DNA from 3 places in the Streptomyces sp. NPDC028289 genome. Region 1 is predicted to be linked to each of the others. Evidence: riboswitches for the same ligand, from Rfam matches in the RefSeq annotation. Region 1 holds a riboswitch; each other region holds the start of a gene.
The links. A riboswitch is a leader RNA that binds a small molecule or an ion and turns the genes downstream of it on or off. The one in region 1 is predicted to bind cobalamin.
Positions count from the first base shown of each region.

Region 1 (4,586 bases):
TCCCGCGGCGAGGAGCACGACAACTCCCACACCGGCCGCCGGCCCGAGCGACGGTCCGCTGCCCGGCGTACCCCCGGCCCCCGCCGTCGCCGTCACCTTCTCGCCGCAGCCCCGGGAGGGATACCCCCCGATCGCGCACAACAACGCGTTCGTGTCGTACCGCAGCGGCTTCGCCACCGCCGCCAGTGCCGCCGCCGTCGTCGCGTCCTCGGACACCACCGCGCAGGCTGTCCGCCGCGCAGGCGGCCGCTCTCCCGAGGGCGCGTCCGCCGTCGTACCGAAGTCGACGACCAGCCCCACCCGTTTGCGGCCACCGACGGCGGGGGTGTCCGCACAGATCGTCCCGAAGTCCGCCGTGCCGCGCGGCTGCGACGCGTCCGCCGAGTCCTCGCTCACCGCGAAGCGGAACCCCTCGACCGACCCGTCGGCGGGCTGAGCGGTAGAGGGGCCCTGCGTGGCGTACGTCCAGTGCGCGCCGTCCCGCTCCCAGAAGGACCAGTAGCGGTAGCCGGTGGCCGCCGCAGGCCCGGCGGCCGTCGCGCACAGCGTCAGCGCGGCCAGGAGCAGCAGCGCCGCACGACGGACCGCGGTCACGGCTGCTGCTGCTTCCGGCGGCCGCTGAACAGGAAGCCGATGCCGATACCGGCGACGAGCCCGGTGCCGACGATCCACCACACGCTGTTGCCCGACTTCTTCCCCTCGCTGTGCTTCTCGGCGTGCTTCGCGGTGGCGGCCTGCGGGGCCGGTCCCGTCGCGTCCAGCGCCGTCACCAGGTTCGTGCCGCCGAAGTCGCGCGGGTCCGCACCCGTCGCGTGCGCGGCGAGGACCAGCTCGGCGTAGGCCGCGGGCCCGCTCTGCGCCGCCCACGGCGCGGCGTGCGCCTCCAGCCAGGCGTACGGCTTCCGCGCCTGCGCGGTCCAGCCCTGCGCGGCCAGGGCGACGACCGCGTCGGCGGTGTTGCCGTAGTCCGGCTGCGGGGTGGCGCCGGGGAGCGCGGAGACGAGGTGGCCGGTCGTGGACATGGCGTCCGCCAGGTACGCGGCGCCGTTGCGGGCCACCTCCTCCCGCGTGAGCGTCTTGCCGGAGTCGGCGCACGCGGGGCCCTTCGCCGGGGCCTTCCCGGCCGTCGTCACGAACCCCTTGCCGAGGGCTCCGAGCACGCCGGCCGCCGTCGCGTCCGCGTTGGCGGCCAGCTTCCCCTGCTTGTCCGGCTGGTAGGCGAGAGCACCGCCACCGTCCTGGCCGCACGGGAGGGACCACTTGGCGAGGAGGTCGTACGGCGACCTCGGCGCGCTCGCGCCGGCCGCCGCGAGCGCGCCGACGACCACGCCGGTGGAGTTGGTGTCGCTGGGCGAGCCCGGGGTGTAGCCCCAGCCGCCGTCCTTGTTCTGCTGCGACTTCAGCCAGGTCACGGCCTTGTCCGCGGCGGCGTCGTGCCCGCCGACCGCTTTCAGTGCCTGTACGGCGGCGGCCGTGCTGTTCGTGTCGACCGTCACCTTGGCGTCACAGGCCGCCGTCGGCTCGGCGCGGAACGCGGCGAACGCGCCGTCCGCGCACTGCTGCCCGGCCAGCCAGTCCACCGCCTTCACGGCCGGGGTCACCCCCACCGCGCGCTGGGCCAGCAGAGCGAGGGACTGGCGCCAGACGCCGTCGAACTTGGGGTCCGTAGCGCCGTACAGCCCCGACGGGAGCACCGCCGACGCGGACGGTGACGGGGACGTGCTGCCGGCGGCCAGTGCGGTCGTCGCGGGCGTGGCGGTACCGATGACGGCGGTGGCGGCCAGCACTCCGGCGGTGCGGCGGAGAACGGTCATGGTCGGCGGGTGCCTCTCCCTGCGGGGAGCCGGGCAGCGCGGGAGACCCCGGCGGCTCGGCTCCGTAAACCTCGACGGTGCCGTGCGACGACGGGTGCCGGCGCACACGAGCCGATCAACGTCCCGGGCGCGGCGGTCCGGCTTGCCACGGGGCGTGTGGCTCACGGTTGCGGGTCAGCGCCGGAATTGCACCGGCTTCCCCCCGTACGGGTGATGACGACCCGGCTACTTTACCGGCCGCCCCGGGGAAGCTGAGAGGGGGCTGTGCGGGGACCGTTTCGTTATGGTCCTGCCATGACGGGGAGACTGCTCGGTTCAGGGCGTTCGGCCGACGTGTACGAGCTCGACGAGGCCTGGGTGCTGCGCCGGGACCGGGACGGCTGGGGGGACGCGGCCGCCGAGGGCGCGGTGATGACGTACGTACGGGAGTACGGGTACCCGGCGCCCCGGGTACGGCCCACCGGGTCCCGTACCGAACTGGTCATGGAGCGGCTGTCCGGGCCCACCATGCTGGCGGCGCTGCTGGCGGGGGAGACGGGCCCGGCGGAGGGCGGTGCGCTGCTCGCCTCGCTGCTGCGGGAGCTGCACACCGTGCCCGGCCGGGACCCGGCCGACCCCGGCGTCCGGGTCCTCCATCTCGACCTGCATCCGGACAACGTGATGATGACCCCCGACGGTCCCCGGGTCATCGACTGGAGCAACGCCGAGGACGGGCCGCCCGGACTCGACTGGGGCATGTCCGCGGTGATCCTCGCCCAAGTGGCCCTCGGCGCGTACCCGTTGGCCCATGACATGCTGACGGCCCTGCTCGCCGACCCCGGCGAACTGACAGAGGAGGGACTGACGGAGGCCCTGCGCCGCCGGGCGGCCAATCCGACGATGAGCCGAGGGGAAGTCGAAGTGCTCGGTGCGGCGGGGCAGTTGATACGGTCGATCGCCTTCTAGCCTTCGAGCACCGATCCCCGCGTGAAACCGTGGCTCCGCTCCACTTTCGCCACGTGCAGGGTGTAGCTCTCGTACCACTCGGCCCGCCCGCGCTGCTGCGCCGCGCGATGCTCGGCGTCGGTCCGCCACCGGGTGAGCGCCTCGGCGTCGCGGAAGTACCCGACGGTGATGCCCAGCCCGCCGGGAGTCTGCGCGTGGTCCATCCCCAGGTAGCCGGGGATGTCCTTGACCAGGTCCTCCATGCGTGCGTTGGTCTCGCTGTAGCCGCTCTGGTCCTGGGTCCGCACCGTGGTGAAGACGGCCACGTAGTAAGGGGGTTCGTAGGCCTCGACGGGCGCGACAGGCGCTTCCGGGTGATTGCTCATGGCGGCACCGTAGGGCGGGACGCGCCCGGCGATCCAGTTTCTTTCCCGAACGGGATGCACACGGGATCGAACTCCTGACTCTTTGCCAAAACCCTTAGGCCGCGTTCGCGAGCGGGGTGATCTCCGCCGACAGGTGGCGGGCCATGCGGCGCAGTGCGTCGTCGCAGGCGTTCGGGGTCTCGCCCAGCGCCACCCAGAGGGCCAGCCGGTCGGCGGCGGTGGCGTGCGGGCCCGCGGTGACGTGGGTGCCGGTGTGCTGGGTGAGGAGCATGCGGTCGGCGCCGGACTCGTGGGCGGCGTCGGGGGAGAGGTCCAGGCGGTCGAGGCGGCCGGTGGCGGCAGGGTAGGCGAACTGGATCGCGGCCGCCCGCTGCCGGGTGGGCGTCGTGTCGGGCACCTCGCCGGTGGCGAGGGCGGCCGCGGCCTGGGCGAGGTCGACACCGGTGGCCCGCTTGACGAGGAGCGGGATCAGGTCGCCCGGCAGATGCGGGGCGACGTCGGTGACCCGGGGGCCGCGGTCGGTGAGGGTGAGGCCGATGTGCAGGACACCCCGGTCGACGCCGAGGGCGTGCACGGTGCGGTCGACGGCCAGGCGCAGGAAACGGTTGTGCAGCAGGCCGTCGTGGGCGTGCACGGTGTGCCGGAGCGGCTGCCGGGCGGGCGCCGGGCCCAGGGTCGTACGGGTGATGGCGGCGATGCGGATCTCGCCGTCGAGGACGACCGTCTCGGCGGAGACGCGGGGCGCGCCGGGGGCGTCGAGGTCGCCGGGGTCGCCGGTGGGAACGGTGCGGGCGGCCAGCAGCGCGCGCAACGCGGGCGGGTCGGTACAGGCTTCGGCCGCGGCGAGGGAGGGGCCGGGCAGCCCCAACTGCCCGGCGATCCTCGCGGCGGCGACCGCGTACTCGCCCGAGTAGGTCAGCACGCCGCGGACCCGGTGCCGGGCCGCGAACCGTACCACCGCCGACGCTGTCGCGCCGCCTTTGCCGGGGTCCGCCGCGAGGTGACCGGCCAGGCACGACTGTGCCCAGGCGGGCGGCGCGGCGTCCACCAGCAGCACCGGGCGGGCCGCGGCGATGCGCGTCAGCACGAACTCGTCGTACGCGCACCGGTGTCCGGCACCGAGGAGCAGCACGGGCTGCGGCATCGGTCGCCTCACCTTCCGGGAGGAGGCGGGGCGGCTGGTCGCCCCGGATGCCACTCCCCCATAGGCGGCACCCGGGGCGGGTCGGTTCGACCGTGGCCTGGTGACGTGATCCTTTCGTGTCGGTCCGTCATATGTCAACAATTGCTGCCCTCTTGGGCAGCGGTTCTTGTCATGTCTGGTGGGCGGGACCGGTGATTCGATAGCCTCGCGTCTGCCCGGCCCCGCTCGGCCGGCCGACCGATCACGCGCGTCCAGGGGGACCTTGGTGAGTGACGCCCATGCCCCGCTGACCGGCGTACTGGAACGGCTCGGGGAGCT
Region 1 is NZ_JBVHTI010000001.1:734,475-739,060, reverse strand. It holds gene ACZ4UV_RS03290 (SCO2322 family protein) at 1-594, opposite strand, end outside; gene ACZ4UV_RS03285 (prenyltransferase/squalene oxidase repeat-containing protein) at 591-1,814, opposite strand; cobalamin riboswitch at 1,929-2,071, opposite strand; gene ACZ4UV_RS03280 (phosphotransferase family protein) at 2,109-2,759, shown strand; gene ACZ4UV_RS03275 (antibiotic biosynthesis monooxygenase family protein) at 2,756-3,124, opposite strand; gene ACZ4UV_RS03270 (hypothetical protein) at 3,219-4,268, opposite strand; gene ACZ4UV_RS03265 (XRE family transcriptional regulator) at 4,534-4,586, shown strand, end outside.

Region 2 (4,586 bases), 690 kb from region 1:
CCCCAGTTCACCTTCCGTTCATTCAGGTTGCCTACGGTCCAACAGCCAATGACCTCGAAAGATTGCCTGGGTAAATGGAAAACTTCTCGCTGATCCTCGCGATTGTGGTGGTAACCGCACTCGCGTTTGATTTCACGAACGGTTTCCACGACACCGCCAACGCGATGGCCACGACCATCTCGACCGGTGCGCTCAAGCCCAAGATCGCGGTGGCCATGTCCGCCGCGCTCAACCTGGTGGGCGCCTTCCTCTCGGTGGAGGTCGCCAACACGATCTCCAAGGGTCTCGTCGACGAGAACGGCATTCGTCCCGAGGTCATCTTCGCCGCCCTCGTCGGCGCCATCCTGTGGAACCTGGTGACGTGGCTGGTGGGCCTGCCCTCCAGTTCCTCGCACGCCCTCATGGGCGGTCTGATCGGCGCCACCGTCGCCTCCGCCGGCTTCGGCGCGGTCCACGGCGACGTGCTCGTCACCAAGGTCCTGCTCCCGGCGGTCGCCGCCCCCGTCGTCGCCGGCCTCGCGGCGACGCTCTCCACCCGCCTCTCCTACACGCTCTCGAAGAACGCCGAGGACGAGGCCACCCGCAAGGGCTACCGCGCCGGCCAGATCGCCTCCGCCGGCCTGGTCTCGCTCGCGCACGGCACCAACGACGCACAGAAGACGATGGGCATCATCACCCTCGCGCTGATCGCGGGCGGTGCCATCGCTCCCGGCTCGAACCCTCCCACCTGGGTCATCCTCTCCGCGGGCCTCGCCATCGCGCTCGGCACCTACATCGGCGGCTGGCGAATCATCCGCACCATGGGCACGGGCCTGACCGACCTCCAGCCGCAGCAGGGCTTCGCCGCCCAGACCAGCGCGGCCACCGCCATCCTGGCCTCCTCCCACCTCGGTTTCTCCCTCTCCACCACGCACGTCGTCTCCGGTTCCGTGATGGGCGCGGGCCTCGGCCGCAAGGGCGGCACGGTCCGCTGGTCCACCGCGACCCGCATGATGGTCGCCTGGGTGCTCACCCTCCCCGCCGCCGCGCTGGTCGGCGCGCTCGCCGAGTCCGTGACGGACCTCGGCGACTGGGGTACGGCGGTCGTCGCCGTCTTCCTCGTCGCCTCCAGCGCCGCGATCTGGAAGCTCTCCCGCCGCGAGGTCGTGGACAGCAGCAACGTCGTCGGCACCGAGGAGCCGGCCGGTGTGGTGACCACGGCGATCGCCGCCGTGACCCCGCCGCCCGCGGGCACGGTCGCGGTCACGGTCACGGACGACCTGACCGCCACCATCCCCGCCCCTGCCTCCACCTCCGCCCCGGCCGCTCCCGCGACCGACCCGGCCGCCACCGTCTGACCCCGAGGAAGAACCGACATGAACATCGACTGGGCAGCCATCGGCTCCGTCTTCGGCGTCAGCCTCGTGGCCACCGTGGGCCTGGTGACCCTCTTCACCCTCGGCATCAAGGGCCTCTCCGCCCGCGAACGCGCCACCGCCCAGGGCGGCTCCGCGGCCCTGGCCGTCACGGCCGCCTACCTCTGCTTCGCGGCCTGCGCGGCGGCCGTGGCGTACGGCATCCACCTGATCGTGGCGAAGGCCTGACACGAGAAGGCCCGTCGCTCGAAGGCCCGGCGCAAAGGGCCTCGTCGGCACCGCGAAGGCTCCTCTCCATCCCCCGGAGAGGAGCCTTCGGCATTCCCCACAGGCCCCGCCGGGCAACTGGTGTGGGCCTTCCCACACACTCCCCTCGCAGGTCAACGCCAGGTTGACGGGTCTTCCGGGGGCGTGGTGGACTTCCGGAGCCATGTACGGCGGCAAGAGAGGAAGCCGGTGTGAATCCGGCGCGGTCCCGCCACTGTCACCGGGGTAGCAATCCCCGGGAGCCAGGAACTCTCACCGCCGGTCTCGTCGAACCAGGGCGCGGACACCCTGAGTGAGGACATAACGCCATGCGCGGCTGCCGATCGAGGTTGAGTACCCGGCCCGTTCCCGACCCCGCGGCCGGCTGAGCCGATGGGTGCCGATCGCGTCTTCGCGTACGGCGCCGCCGCCGGCCTTCTCGGTGATCTGCTGCTCGGCGATCCGCGCCGGGGGCATCCGGTCGCCGTGTTCGGACGGGTGGCCGGGGCCGTGGAGCGGGTGCTGTGGCGGGACCACCGCGGGTGGGGCGCGCTGCACACCGCCGTGTGCGCCGGCGGCGCCGTGGCGCTGGGTGCCGTGGCCCAGCGGATCGTACGACCGTCCACCGCCGCGTCCGTGGTCCTCACCGGCGCGGCCACCTGGGCCGTGGTCGGCGGTACTTCGCTCGCGCGCGAGGCCCACGGCATCGGGCGGGCCCTGGAGGCCGACGATGTCGAGGCCGCCCGCGCCCGGCTGCCGCATCTGTGCGGACGGGACCCGCAGGCCCTGGACGCCGACGGGATCGCCCGTGCGGTCGTGGAGTCCGTCGCCGAGAACACGAGCGACGCGGTCGTGGGCGCGCTGGTGTGGGGAGCCGTGGCCGGCGTCCCCGGGCTGGTGGGGTTCCGGGCCGTCAACACCCTGGACGCCATGGTGGGGCACAAGTCGGCCCGGTACCGGCGGTACGGGTGGGCTTCCGCGCGGCTGGACGACCTGGCCGGGTGGCCGGGGGCACGGCTCACCGCCGTGCTGGCCGCGGTGGCCGGGGACGACCGGCGGGGGGCCGTACGGGCCTGGCGGGCCGACGCGGCGAAGCATCCGAGTCCCAACGCGGGGCCCGTGGAGGCGTCGTTCGCGGGGGCGCTGGGGGTGCGGCTCGGGGGGACGTTGTCGTATGCGGGGCGGGTCGAGCACCGGCCCGTGCTGAACCAGAAGGGGCGGGCCGTGGAGGTCGTGGACATCGGGCGGGCGGTGCGGCTCTCCCGTCGTGTCGGTCTGCTCGCGCTCGGCGTGACCGTCGCCGCGCGCCTCGTCGCGAAGGGACGTACGTCATGAGCGGTGGCCTCCTCGTCGCCGGTACCACCTCCGACGCCGGGAAGAGTGTGGTCACCGCCGGTATCTGCCGGTGGCTGGTGCGGCAGGGTGTGAAGGTCGCGCCGTTCAAGGCGCAGAACATGTCCCTCAACTCCTTTGTCACGCGCGAAGGTGCCGAGATCGGGCGGGCGCAGGCCATGCAGGCGCAGGCCTGCCGGGTGGAGCCGACCGCGCTCATGAACCCCGTGCTGCTGAAGCCCGGCGGCGAGCAGAGCAGTCAGGTCGTGCTGCTCGGCAAGCCCGTCGGCGAACTGAGCGCGCGCGGCTACCACGGCGGGCGGCAGCAGAAGCTGCTCGGAACCGTGCTCGACTGTCTCTCCGAGTTGCGGGGCACGTATGACGCGGTGATCTGTGAGGGGGCCGGCAGTCCGGCGGAGATCAATCTGCGCCGGACCGACATCGTGAACATGGGGATCGCCCGGAATGCCGGGCTGCCCGTGCTCGTCGTCGGTGACATCGACCGCGGTGGTGTCTTCGCCTCGTTCTTCGGGACCGTGGCGCTGCTCTCGCCGGAGGACCAGGCCCTCGTCGCCGGGTTCCTCGTCAACAAGTTCCGCGGGGACGTCTCGCTGCTGGAGCCGGGCCTCGACATGCTCCACGGGCTCACCGGGCGCCACACCTACGGCGTCCTCCCCTTCCGGCACGGCCTCGGCATCGACGAGGAGGACGGGCTCCGGGTCTCCCTGCGCGGGACCGTGCGCGAGTCGAACGTCGCCCCGCCCGTCGGGGAGGACGTCCTGCGGGTCGCCGTCTGTGCGATCCCCCTGATGTCCAACTTCACGGACGTGGACGCGCTGGCCGCCGAACCGGGCGTCGTGGTGCGGTTCGTGGACCGGCCGGAGGAGCTGGCCGACGCCGACCTCGTCATCGTCCCCGGCACCCGGGGGACGGTCCGCGCCCTGGAGTGGCTGCGGGAGCGGGGGCTGGCCGAGGCGCTGCGGCGCCGGGCCGCCGAACGACGGCCGGTGCTCGGCATCTGCGGTGGCTTCCAGATCCTCGGGGAGCACATCGAGGACGAGGTCGAGAGCCGGCGGGGGCGGGTGGAGGGTCTCGGGGTGCTGCCCCTAAGGGTGCGGTTCGCCCCCGAGAAGATCCTTACCCGGCCGGAGGGGACGGCACTCGGCGAGCGGGTCGAGGGGTACGAGATCCATCACGGGGTCGCCGAAGTCGTCGGCGGCGATGCCTTCATCTCTGATGACAGAGGACACAGCCTGGACGGCTGCCGGGTCGGGCAGACCTGGGGCACGCACTGGCACGGCTCCCTGGAGTCGGACGGTTTCCGCCGGGCCTTCCTGCGCGAGGTGGCGGCCGCCGCGGGCCGCCGGTTCGTACCGGCCCCCGACACCTCGTTCGCCGCGCTGCGCGAGGAGCAGCTCGACCGGCTCGGCGACCTGATCGAACAGCACGCGGACACGGACGCGCTCTGGCGGCTCATCGAGTCGGGCGCGCCGCAAGGACTGCCTTTCATCCCACCGGGAGCGCCCGCATGAGCACTGTGTTGTTGTTGTCGACCGCCGACACCGATCTGCTGGCGGCCCGGGCCGCCTCCGGTGCCGACTACCGGATCGGCAATCCGACGCGCGTCGACGTCGCGGAGGAGCTGCCCGCGCT
Region 2 is NZ_JBVHTI010000001.1:46,190-50,775, forward strand. It holds gene ACZ4UV_RS00245 (inorganic phosphate transporter) at 75-1,337, shown strand; gene ACZ4UV_RS00250 (hypothetical protein) at 1,356-1,583, shown strand; cobalamin riboswitch at 1,754-1,893, shown strand; gene ACZ4UV_RS00255 (cobalamin biosynthesis protein) at 1,995-2,936, shown strand; gene ACZ4UV_RS00260 (cobyric acid synthase) at 2,933-4,465, shown strand; gene cobN (cobaltochelatase subunit CobN) at 4,462-4,586, shown strand, end outside.
Region 2: it holds a riboswitch for cobalamin, as region 1 does, so the genes downstream of both, ACZ4UV_RS00255 (cobalamin biosynthesis protein) here and ACZ4UV_RS03285 (prenyltransferase/squalene oxidase repeat-containing protein) in region 1, are expected to answer to the same signal.

Region 3 (4,586 bases), on a different contig from region 1:
GCGTCTCCAGGAAGAGGTTCAGGGACTGGGCCTGGTCCAGGTACGGGGTGCGGGCGGCGGCCATGTCGATCAGGCCGCGCTGCGGGATCTCCCAGGCGGTGCGGTAGAGGTCGCGCACCTCCTGCGGGATCCAGACGAAGTCCTGCACCGAGCCGTTGGCCTCGCGCAGCGCCTCCCGGGTGCGGGCGTCCCAGACGCCGAGGTCCTTGAGGTCCTGCACCAGGTAGGAGTTGACCTGGAGGAACTCACCGGACAGCGTCTCGCGCTTGAAGAGGTTCGAGACCTGCGGCTCGATGCACTCGTACACGCCCGCGATCGAGGCGATGGTCGCGGTGGGCGCGATGGCGAGCAGGAGGCTGTTGCGCAGGCCCGTGGTCGCGATCCGCGCGCGCAGCGCCGCCCAGCGCTCCGGCCAGGTGAACTCGACGCCGTAGTGGTCGGGGTGCAGCACACCCTGCGCGGTGCGGGTCTTCTCCCAGGCCGGCAGTGGACCGTTGCGCTCGGCGAGGTCGGCGGAGGCCTCGTACGCGGCGAGCATGATCCGCTCGGCGATCCGGGTGGAGAGGGCCTTCGCCTCGGCGGAGTCGAAGGGCAGCCGCAGTGTGAAGAAGACGTCCTGGAGCCCCATCGCGCCCAGCCCCACCGGCCGCCACCTGGCGTTGGACCGGCCGGCCTGCTCGGTCGGGTAGAAGTTGATGTCGACGACCCGGTCGAGGAAGGTCACGGCGGTGCGGACGGTCTCGTCGAGCCGCTCCCAGTCGATGTCACCGGCCGTCGTGTCGACGAACGCACCGAGGTTCACGGACCCCAGGTTGCAGACGGCCGTCTCGCCGTCGTCCGTGACCTCCAGGATCTCCGTGCAGAGGTTGGAGGAGTGGATGACATGGCCGGGGGTGGCCGTCTGGTTGGCGGTCCGGTTGGCCGCGTCCTTGAACGTCATCCAGCCGTTGCCGGTCTGCGCGAGGGTCCGCATCATCCGGCCGTACAGGTCGCGGGCCGGGATGGTCCGGCGCGCCAGCCCCGCCGCCTCGGCCCTGCGGTAGGCCGTGTCGAACTCCTCGCCCCACAGGTCGACGAGTTCCGGTACGTCGGCGGGGGAGAAGAGCGACCACGGCTCGTCGGCGTTCACCCGGCGCATGAACTCGTCCGGGACCCAGTGCGCGAGGTTCAGGTTGTGGGTGCGGCGGGCGTCCTCACCGGTGTTGTCGCGCAGCTCCAGGAACTCCTCGATGTCGGAGTGCCAGGTCTCCAGGTAGACCGCGGCGGCGCCCTTGCGCCGGCCGCCCTGGTTCACGGCCGCGACCGAGGCGTCCAGCGTCTTCAGGAACGGCACGATGCCGTTGGAGTGCCCGTTGGTGCCGCGGATGAGCGACCCGCGCGAGCGGATGCGGCTGTACGACAGACCGATGCCGCCGGCGTGCTTGGAGAGCCGGGCGACCTGGTGGTAGCGGTCGTAGATCGAGTCCAGCTCGTCCTTCGGGGAGTCGAGGAGGTAGCAGGACGACATCTGGGGGTGCCGGGTGCCGGAGTTGAAGAGGGTGGGGGAGGACGGGAGGTAGTCGAGGCGGCTCATCAGCCCGTAGAGCGCGGCGACTTCGTCCACCGACCTGACGGTGTCGTCCTCGGCGAGACCGGCGGCGACCCGGAGCATGAAGTGCTGGGGCGTCTCGATGACCTTGCGGGTGATCGGGTGCCGGAGCAGGTACCGGCTGTGGAGCGTACGGAGGCCGAAGTAGCCGAAGCGGTCGTCCGCGGCCGGGTCGACGAGCGCGTCGAGGCGGGCCGCGTGCAGCCGGGCGAACTCGGCGGTGCGGTCGGCGACGAGGCCCTCGCGGTGCCCCACCGCCACGGACTCGGCGAAGGACGTCACGCCCTGCGAGGCGGCCTCGGCGCGGATGGAGACGGTGAGCAGACGTGCGGCCAGCCGCGAGTAGGCGGGGTCCTCGGAGATGAGACCGGCGGCGGCCTCGGTGGCCAGCTCGCGCAACTCCGACTCGTCGGCCCGCGCGGACCGCCCCCGCAACGCGGCGGCGGCGACCCGGCCGGGGTCGGCGTCGGGGAGGTCGGCGGTCAGCTCGGTCAGGGTCCGCAGCAACGCGGTACCGGGACCGTCGTCCGCCGCGGATTCCACAGAGCTGGTCGCTGAAGCCGGGTCGGCTGGCGCGATGGTCACGTGGGGCTCTCCCTCGCTGGGCACGGGCCTGGCGGAGGGCAGGGGGCAGCACGAGCGCGCGGGCACGCGTCGAGACCCTGGCCCACTCCACGAGGCCCGGACGTCAGAACGCCCGAACCGGGTGGCTGGGCGTGCTGTCGGCAGGTCCTCGGACTGACTCCTGTGCACGAACATGCACAAGTACACCGTTGCGGGACAGTTCCGGATTCACACCGGATTCCCCTGCGGCGACAGCGAGCATGAGCATACATCTGGTGCCGGGCCGCGATGCCACCCCCAGATGTTGTGTCGTGGCGGTGTCAGAGCGTCAACTCGTAGGTGAGGAGAGTGATGTCGTCCAGGTGCGGCACGGGATTCCAGTCGCGCTCCGGTGTGCGGACGAAGCCGAGGCGCTCGTAGAGCCGGTGGGCGGTGTGCATGCCGCGCTGGCTCGACAGGACGACGGCCGTGCAGCCGTCCGTGGCCCGGGCGCGGTCGATGCAGGCGCGGACGAGAGTCTCGCCGGCACCTCGGCCGCGGGCCTCGTGTGCGACCGCGAGCGCCCTGATCTCGGCCTCGCCGGGGCGGGCGATGTCGGCGATCGGGCCGGGGCCGGGGACGAAGGTGACGCCGCCGAGGAGTCTTTCGCCCTCCACCGCCACGAGCACCTCGGCGGCGGCCGCCCTGCTCGCCACGTCCTTCAGCACGGGCAGGTACGCGTCGCCCTCGCCGTAGTCGAGGAGGCCGTCCCGGAGGTAGGCCTGGGCGGTGAGCTCGCCGAGTGCGGCGTGTTCGGTGGGGTCCACGGGCCGGATCGTGATGTCCATGGTGCGAGTCTGCCGGACTCCCGCATGCGGGAACCTCCCGTTTTCCCCGGTGGGGCGCCCGGGTTGCGGGCTGTGCCGGGAGTGCTTCCATGGAAGGAGGTGCCGGTGCCCGCGGGGGCCCTTCGTTCCGAGAACCACTCCGGGAACGCGCGAGGAGAAGGCACCATGACAAGGGTCGTCCGTCACCCGCCCGGCAAGGAGCTACCGCGCGACGCGCCGATGGCGACACTGGGCCTGCGGCGCGCGGGCAACCGGGTCGGAGACGGTCTCGTGGGCCGCTGGCACGCCCTGACGATCCGTATGGAGGCCCACCGCGGCGCCACCCGTCCCAGGAAGTGGCACCGGTGGGTCTCCTACGCCAACGTCACCAGGGCGATCTGGATCGTCGCCGTGCTGGCACTGCTCGCCTGGATCGTCGAGGGGCTGTACATCCTCTTCAGCGGCAGTACGACCTGGTTCGAGGGATGGCGGCGGCACAACGACGTCGGCTTCGAAACCGTCATCAAGTTCGTCGGTCCGATCCTCGCCGCCTCCGTCGCCGCCGCACTGTTCCTGTTCTGGTGGTACCGCTGGACCAAACGGCGTTATCTCGCCAAGGCGCTGCGGGATCCCCGCAAGCTGGTGCCCACCGCGGGCCCCGACACCGCCGAGATCGTGGGCAGGGACGAGGTCGCGCAGGTCATCGCCGAACGGCTGCGGGAGCGCGACACGCGTCGGCCCTATCTGCTGGTCGGCGGCGTCGGCGCCGGCAAGACCGCCGTCCTCGTACGGCTCACCGAACTCCTGGCCCACCAGAACGCCGTCCCGGTGCCGATCCGGCTCCGCGACGCGGTGGACGGTGCCGACCTCAACTTCGAACTCCTGGCCAGGCGGCGCTTCGCGGACGAGGCGCCCAAGGGCATCCTGGCGCGCACCAAGACCGACCGGGTCTGGCAGCAACTCCTCGCCGACGACAAGCCGGTCGTCCTCGCCGACGGTCTGGAGGAGGCCCTCCTCGACGACGGCCACCAGCAGCAGAACCGGGACAACATCATCCGCCGGGCCATCGAACGCGCCCACGAGGAGAAGCTGCCCCTGGTCATCGCCTCCCGGCCGCACAGTCCGCTGGAGAACACCTCGGCCGCGATCGTCGAACTGGAACCGCTCGGCGAGGAGGCGGCGGTGCGCTTCGTCGAAGCCGGCGTACCGGAGGGCGACGAGCGCCGGGTGGACTGGATCGTGGAGACGGCGGAGGTCACCGAGTCGCCGATCTACCTCCAGATCGCCCGCGAACTCCACCGGCGCGGCGCCCTGGAACAGGACCTTCGGCACCACGATCCCCATCACCTGAACGTCCGCGGCCGCGACCGGGCCACCCTGCGGCTGTGGCTGATGGAGAGCTGGGCCGAGGCGTTGTGCGAGGGGAAGCTGCGGGAGGATGTCGCGCTGGCCCCGCAGGAGCGCCGTGACGCCCTCGAACTGGTCTCGGCCCTGGCCTGTGTCGGACTGCTCCAGGACAAGCTGGAGGTCGGCCTCCCGGAGCTGCTCGACCCGGAGGTCCTGCACCCGGGTCCGGCCCGGCGCGCCCGGGCCCTGGCGGAACGCGTCTGGGCCGACCGGACGTTCGA
Region 3 is NZ_JBVHTI010000003.1:986,723-991,308, forward strand. It holds gene ACZ4UV_RS18620 (ribonucleoside-diphosphate reductase subunit alpha) at 1-2,173, opposite strand, end outside; cobalamin riboswitch at 2,296-2,420, opposite strand; gene ACZ4UV_RS18625 (GNAT family N-acetyltransferase) at 2,473-2,979, opposite strand; gene ACZ4UV_RS18630 (NACHT domain-containing protein) at 3,145-4,586, shown strand, end outside.
Region 3: it holds a riboswitch for cobalamin, as region 1 does, so the genes downstream of both, ACZ4UV_RS18620 (ribonucleoside-diphosphate reductase subunit alpha) here and ACZ4UV_RS03285 (prenyltransferase/squalene oxidase repeat-containing protein) in region 1, are expected to answer to the same signal.